Regions from separate parts of the Bacillus songklensis genome, predicted to be linked through region 1. Evidence: a T-box and tRNA genes for the amino acid it is inferred to sense, from the RefSeq annotation. Region 1 holds a T-box; the other holds one or more tRNA genes.
The links. A T-box is a leader RNA that pairs with one kind of tRNA and senses whether it is charged. The one in region 1 lies ahead of pheS (phenylalanine--tRNA ligase subunit alpha), so its partner is inferred to be a tRNA-Phe.

Region 1 (3,391 bases):
GCCAGGTAACACAGCACCCACTTTAGCTACAGCTACTTTTTGTCCCTGTGCTACGTTCGGTGCGCCGCAAATAATTTGAACAGGCTCGCCTTCACCGAGATCTACTAAGCATTTGTTTAGCTTATCAGCATTCGGATGCTGCTCACGTTCCACGACATGTCCCACTACTACTCCGCTGATGCCTTCTCCTAATTCTTCCACGTTTTCAACTTCAATTCCACTTCTTGTAATTTTTTCAGCCAAGTCACTAGCTGAAATCCCTGTTAAATCTACATACTCTTGTAACCAACGATATGACACAAACATGTGCAGATCCTCCCTTTACGCTCGTTTAAATTGTTGTAAGAAACGTACATCGTTTGTATAGAAATGACGGATATCATCGACACCGTACTTTAGCATAGCAATACGCTCTGGACCCATACCAAAAGCAAAACCTTGATATTTCTTAGAATCATAACCCGCCATTTCAAGCACGTTCGGATGCACCATGCCAGCACCTAAAATTTCGATCCAGCCAGTCCCTTTACATACGTTGCAGCCATGCCCGCCGCATTTGTGGCAAGAAACGTCTACCTCAACAGATGGCTCTGTGAACGGGAAGAAACTTGGGCGAAGACGGATTTCACGCTCTTCACCAAACATTTTTTTGGCAAATACCTCAAGCGTCCCCTTTAGATCACTCATACGAATGTTTTCATCAATAACAAGGCCTTCAATTTGAGTAAATTGATGTGAGTGTGTCGCATCGTCATTGTCACGGCGATATACTTTACCAGGGCAAATAATTTTGATTGGTCCTTTACCTTGATTTTTTTCCATCGTACGTGCCTGTACAGGTGATGTGTGCGTACGGAGTAAAATTTCCTCCGTAATGTAGAAAGAATCTTGCATATCACGTGCCGGGTGGCCTTTTGGCAAGTTCAACGCCTCAAAGTTATAGTAGTCTTTTTCTACTTCAGGACCTTCGGCAATACAATAGCCCATTCTTAAAAATAAATCTTCAATCTCTTCGATAACCGCTGTTAGCGGATGATGATTTCCCACCTTTACCGGACGGCCTGGAAGTGTGACATCAATCGTTTCAGACGCCAGCTTACGCTCCACTTCTGCCTCCTCTAGTAACGCTTGCTTCGCTTCAAGACTTGAAGCGATCGCTTCGCGTACTTCGTTTGCCAATGCTCCCATTACAGGACGTTCTTCAGCAGATAATTTCCCCATTCCGCGCAATACTTCTGTAATCGGGCCTTTCTTTCCAAGATAAGCGACACGAACATCGTTCAGCTCTTTTAAGTCGTTTGCCGATTCAATTTTTACGATTGCTTCCTGCTGCAGCTCTTGTAAACGTTCTTTCATGCTAAAAATCCTCCTTTATATCATCCATCTTTTTATGATAAGAAAAGCGCAAGCGCCTTGGTCAGCCCCGACAAGCGCCGGCCGACTAAAAGCGACACGTCCTGCGGCAACGTCGGCACCAGTACATCCTGTACGTCGGAGGCCAGAAGGTGAAGCCGTTCTTTGACTTCACCGGCTGGACCGAAGCGGCTCGAGGGGCTGGGCGCTGGAGCTGGACACTGTGGTAAGCCAAAATTTCTTAAGCTTAAATAAAAAAACCTCCTCCCAAAAAGGGACGAGGTTTGATCGCGGTACCACCCTTATTTACGACAAACATATATATGCCGTACAACTTCATCTACATAACGGTTTAAACCGGAGCACCTTTACATCTACTGATGGTCCAAGTGTCAGCTCTTGAGGTGAATTCACTTATTCTGACCATAAAAATGCTTTCAGTCACGGCATTTCCTCCCTGGATGGCGAGCGATAAGCTACTCTTCTCTGTCTACGCTTTTTCATATGTAATTCATTTTGTTTCACTTTATTATATGGAAAAAGAAACGATGTTGCAACTACATCCCGCGTAAATAATACAGTAAAATTCCGGTTGCGACCGCTACATTAAGCGATTCACTTTTTCCATAAATCGGAATGTACAAATTTTCGTTTGTTTGTGCTAACAACTGCTCCTCCACACCATTTCCTTCATTGCCGACTAACAGAACAAACGAACCCACTGGTGGAACCTCCGTATAAGGACGACCATTCTCCAAGGAGGTTCCGTAAATTGGAACACCTTGCTCTTTTAAGACAGGAATAATGTCCTGGAGGTTCCCTTTAGTAATTGGCAAATGGAAAATTGCCCCTTGTGTTGAGCGGATAACCTTACTATTGTACAAGTCTACACTCCCCGTTCCCACTACAACAAGTTGAACGCCGGCAGCATCTGCTGTCCGAATGATCGTTCCGAGGTTTCCCGGATCCTGAATGGAATCAAGCAACAACACTTTTTGTGCATCTGCCGGTAACTCGTTGTGTTGTTGATAACATAATGCCGCGATTCCCTGGGGCGTTTCCGTATCAGATATCATTTTCATGATTTCATCACTTACGATGGTAATAGAAACATTGTCTACATTCCATGCAGAAGGGATATCCACATTCTCTGACACAATCAATTCTTTCACCACTTGTTTCGTCCTCAAGGCTTCTTCCACCAAATGATAACCTTCAATTAAAAACAATCCCGTTTTATCGCGTTCCTTTTTAGTATGTAGTTTCTTCCACATCTTCACTTGTGGATTTTTAACTGAATCAATTCTTTTCACCATTCTGTCCCCTTTTTTTAAACTGTTATCATTATATCTCAATTCTGTTTACATATAAAATACCCATAAGACTAACAATAATAGTGAGATTCTACATAACAATCGAGGTGACTAAACATGAGCTTGAATTTACGAAATGCTGTTATATCAAATGTTGCAGGGAATACACAACAAGAACTCGAAGCGACGATCATTGATGCCATTCAAAGCGGTGAAGAAAAAATGCTTCCAGGTTTAGGAGTTTTATTTGAAGTGATCTGGAAAAACTCCAATGAAGAAGATAAACACGAAATGCTTTCAACGTTAGAAAAAGGCTTGGGCAATAAATAGCATATTACAAATAACTGACAAAAGAATTAAACATTAAGAAGAGGCTGCCCAGAAGTTACAAACTTGGGGACAGCCTCTTCTTTCGAATTTTCGGGAGACCCCTTGAGTCTCTCGAAAATCTGAAAATGACTCTTTTACGTTAAAATAAACGCAAAAGAGTCATTTCATATGACGTTATGCTGTTTTTCTCTGATTAGTTAAATGTAATATTCTTCACAGCTTCTGCATCCAAACGTTTGATGACTTCCACAATCAATTTAACGGCATTTTCATAGTCATCCCGGTGAAGCATTGCCGCATGTGAATGAATATAGCGGGTAGCAATGGTAATGGATAAAGCAGGCACTCCGTTTGCAGACACATGAATGGATCCAGAATCCGTACCGCCTCCGGCC
Region 2 (3,391 bases), on a different contig from region 1:
TCATTATTACCATTGTTGTCATTATTACCATTGTTGTCATTGACATCATTGTTATCTTCTGGAGGCGGCTCCTGATCACCGTTACAGCCCACCATCAACATGGCAGATAACAATGTACCTATTAACATGAGAAACCATTTTTTATTCATGGTCATTCTCCTTTCTTCATGTATGTATGACCTCTAGGTCTTTGCTTATCATTCCCCATATGTATGGAATTATGAGTGACTTTTCCAAAAAAATTCCCTAGGAGAAACAAAAATAAAGATACCTCCAAATTAATATCAGAAGGTATCTCCGAAAGGAAAACCATGAAATTTCAGTTTCTCATGCTTTAATTAGTTTGTTCATTCTCTATTAAATATATTCTGATTGTATAGGATTGAATGACTGATTCTATACTTCATTAGAAATCAATCTCTTCATTACCAGTCTCAATACATCACGTTTTTTTAAAAATTATGCTTCTTGTTCCACTGACCTCCATTAGTGAAAGAAAACGTTTCATAAAAAAACTCCTCTTGCTGCGGTTCAAGAGGAGTTGACATGGGACGGATTATCTACAACAAAAAAGAGGATTGAAAAAATGAACTCTCTTTTTGAAGTAGGTCATATAAAAATATTTCTAGATGGGCCTAAATGGACTCGAACCATCGACCTCACGCTTATCAGGCGTGCGCTCTAACCAGCTGAGCTATAGGCCCGTAATGGAGCGGGTGATGAGAATCGAACTCACGACATCAGCTTGGAAGGCTGAGGTTTTACCACTAAACTACACCCGCAAATTTCACTTTATGGGGCGATTGATGGGAATCGAACCCACGAATGCCAGAGCCACAATCTGGTGCGTTAACCACTTCGCCACAACCGCCATGGTGGAGGGGGACGGATTCGAACCGCCGAACCCTGAGGGAGCGGATTTACAGTCCGCCGCGTTTAGCCACTTCGCTACCCCTCCGTTGTTTGCTTTGTCCAGCTATGGCTCCTAATCTTTCGGTCGTCTCACTTCTGTCCATGAAACCAAAGAACGGTTTCCGGGTCAGAAGCTCCAACGCCTCTCAAGATTAAACAGGCGCCTTCGCTTTTCTTATAATGGTGCCGGCGAGAGGACTTGAACCCCCAACCTACTGATTACAAGTCAGTTGCTCTACCAATTGAGCTACACCGGCTAAATAGTGGTGGCTCGGGACGGAATCGAACCGCCGACACAAGGATTTTCAGTCCTTTGCTCTACCAACTGAGCTACCGAGCCTTTTTATAAATGGCGGAGGAAGAGGGATTCGAACCCCCGCGGGCTTTGACACCCCTGTCGGTTTTCAAGACCGATCCCTTCAGCCGGACTTGGGTATTCCTCCGTTATTTTATAATTTAGTGAGTATAAAATAAAAATGGCTCCACAGGCAGGATTCGAACCTGCGACCAATCGGTTAACAGCCGATTGCTCTACCACTGAGCTACTGTGGAATGATTTGAAATGGTGGAGCCTAGCGGGATCGAACCGCTGACCTCCTGCGTGCAAAGCAGGCGCTCTCCCAGCTGAGCTAAGGCCCCATGATTATTTAATGAACGGTCGGGAAGAAAGGATTCAAACCTGCTGCGATCCCATGGTCCCAAACCATGTGCTCTATACCAAGCTAAGCTACTTCCGTTATTATGTGTGAATTCTTTCACTACGGCTGTTTCACTTCTTCTGTTGAGACTGTCGTCTCTTCCGCCAGAAGCTCCAACATCCTATCGGTTTAAGCGGGCTTTCTCCGCTTTTCTTAAATATGGCGCGCCCGACAGGAGTCGAACCCATAACCTTCTGATCCGTAGTCAGACGCTCTATCCAATTGAGCTACGGGCGCATGATTAAAATGGTGAGCCATGAAGGACTCGAACCTTCGACCCTCTGATTAAAAGTCAGATGCTCTACCGACTGAGCTAATGGCTCATCAATGAATAATGAATGGCTGGGCTAGCTGGATTCGAACCAACGCATGACGGAGTCAAAGTCCGTTGCCTTACCGCTTGGCTATAGCCCAATATAATGGTGGAGGATGACGGGATCGAACCGCCGACCCCCTGCTTGTAAGGCAGGTGCTCTCCCAGCTGAGCTAATCCTCCGATGCACAGGATGTGCAAGTGCAGACGTTGCGGCAGGACGTCGCGAACTTAGTCTGCCATCCTTTAGATGACCCGTACGGGATTCGAACCCGTGTTACCGCCGTGAAAGGGCGGTGTCTTAACCACTTGACCAACGGGCCAGATAAAAACCCCTAATCATTGCTAAGAAGCGACTTTTACATAATATCAATTGAAAAAATAAAAGTCAATAACTTCTTTTCTTTTTTTTCTTTTCGTCGTATTAAATCGACGCTTTATTATATTAATATTATTTTCTATTAAAGTCAATTCCCCTAAAAAAATTAACATTATATCTTGTTGATAGTAAACATTGTACGGTTCCCACGCAATAATTCACATAATTGTTAAATTATTGATGTTTCAAAATGACAGAATTGTTTTGTTATTTAGGTAAGTCATGGTTAGATTGATTTCATATAAAAGAAAGAAGTGTTATTATGAATCGTAAATATAAAAAATCATTTGAAGAGCTAGTGCAAGAGAATAAACAAGAATTACTTAATGATAAACAAGCACTAGAAAAAATTGAAAAGCGTATAGAAAAACGCCAAAGGGACTCTTAAACCATTAAACAAGAGAGAACATTCTAAAACGAATCGTGTAATAGAAAAATAGTAGGTACTAGAACCTATTAACGTTCCAGAAACAATCATTCCTTTGACATTTAGGGTAATGCCCAATTCCAATTTCGACTTCTCATTGTTGGCAAATTGCACAAGTGAGGATAAAACAACGTCACAAACGGCTACTGGTTTTTGAGGTTTTTCCATATTTTCCAACTCCTATTTACAATATATACCTTAATATATCCATAAAAGTTTTAAAAATCTTCATTATGGGTTTTATAAAGAGATTGTCTTTAATATTTCATATCATCAGGTACCATTTGTCCTTCTGCAATGAAATCTTTGCTTGGTTTGATATCACCTTTCCTTTAATGTAACTTTGTAAGTTTACTCTCTAGTTCTTCAACGCGTTCCTTCAGTTTTTACACAAACACTGAAAGGTGAAGTAACAGAGATCGTGATATCTCTCAATTTTAAAAATTCTAGAAGATTTCTAATAAAAAATACATATAAACTATTTTTATATGTATTTTTTCACGTTGTCGAAAAACCCGAAAGGTCTCCCCACAACCTGAAGGCTACCTACATGAGTAGGTAGCCTAAGCCATATAGGAATATTTAGTTTTAATAGGCGAATCTTTTTGTAACAAGTAAAATGAAGTTAACACTTCATCCTATTCATTACGGTTAAAGATCCA

Region 2: it has a tRNA-Phe gene. The T-box ahead of pheS (phenylalanine--tRNA ligase subunit alpha) is inferred to sense a tRNA for this amino acid. The anticodon was not compared.

Annotation. Positions count from the first base shown of each region.
Region 1 covers NZ_JBHRZT010000020.1:679,558-682,948, forward strand. The annotation lists gene pheT (phenylalanine--tRNA ligase subunit beta) at 1-306, opposite strand, end outside; gene pheS (phenylalanine--tRNA ligase subunit alpha) at 322-1,356, opposite strand; T-box leader at 1,624-1,855, opposite strand; gene ACFOU2_RS06445 (TrmH family RNA methyltransferase) at 1,911-2,669, opposite strand; gene sspI (small acid-soluble spore protein SspI) at 2,784-2,996, shown strand; gene ACFOU2_RS06455 (M42 family metallopeptidase) at 3,190-3,391, opposite strand, start outside.
Region 2 covers NZ_JBHRZT010000052.1:533,560-536,950, reverse strand. The annotation lists gene ACFOU2_RS14020 (hypothetical protein) at 1-149, opposite strand, end outside; tRNA gene ACFOU2_RS14015 (tRNA-Ile) at 631-704, opposite strand; tRNA gene ACFOU2_RS14010 (tRNA-Gly) at 709-782, opposite strand; tRNA gene ACFOU2_RS14005 (tRNA-His) at 796-871, opposite strand; tRNA gene ACFOU2_RS14000 (tRNA-Tyr) at 874-958, opposite strand; tRNA gene ACFOU2_RS13995 (tRNA-Thr) at 1,094-1,169, opposite strand; tRNA gene ACFOU2_RS13990 (tRNA-Phe) at 1,177-1,252, opposite strand; tRNA gene ACFOU2_RS13985 (tRNA-Ser) at 1,263-1,355, opposite strand; tRNA gene ACFOU2_RS13980 (tRNA-Asn) at 1,390-1,464, opposite strand; tRNA gene ACFOU2_RS13975 (tRNA-Ala) at 1,476-1,551, opposite strand; tRNA gene ACFOU2_RS13970 (tRNA-Arg) at 1,771-1,847, opposite strand; tRNA gene ACFOU2_RS13965 (tRNA-Lys) at 1,858-1,933, opposite strand; tRNA gene ACFOU2_RS13960 (tRNA-Gln) at 1,950-2,024, opposite strand; tRNA gene ACFOU2_RS13955 (tRNA-Val) at 2,031-2,106, opposite strand; tRNA gene ACFOU2_RS13950 (tRNA-Glu) at 2,175-2,246, opposite strand; gene ACFOU2_RS13945 (FbpB family small basic protein) at 2,565-2,690, shown strand.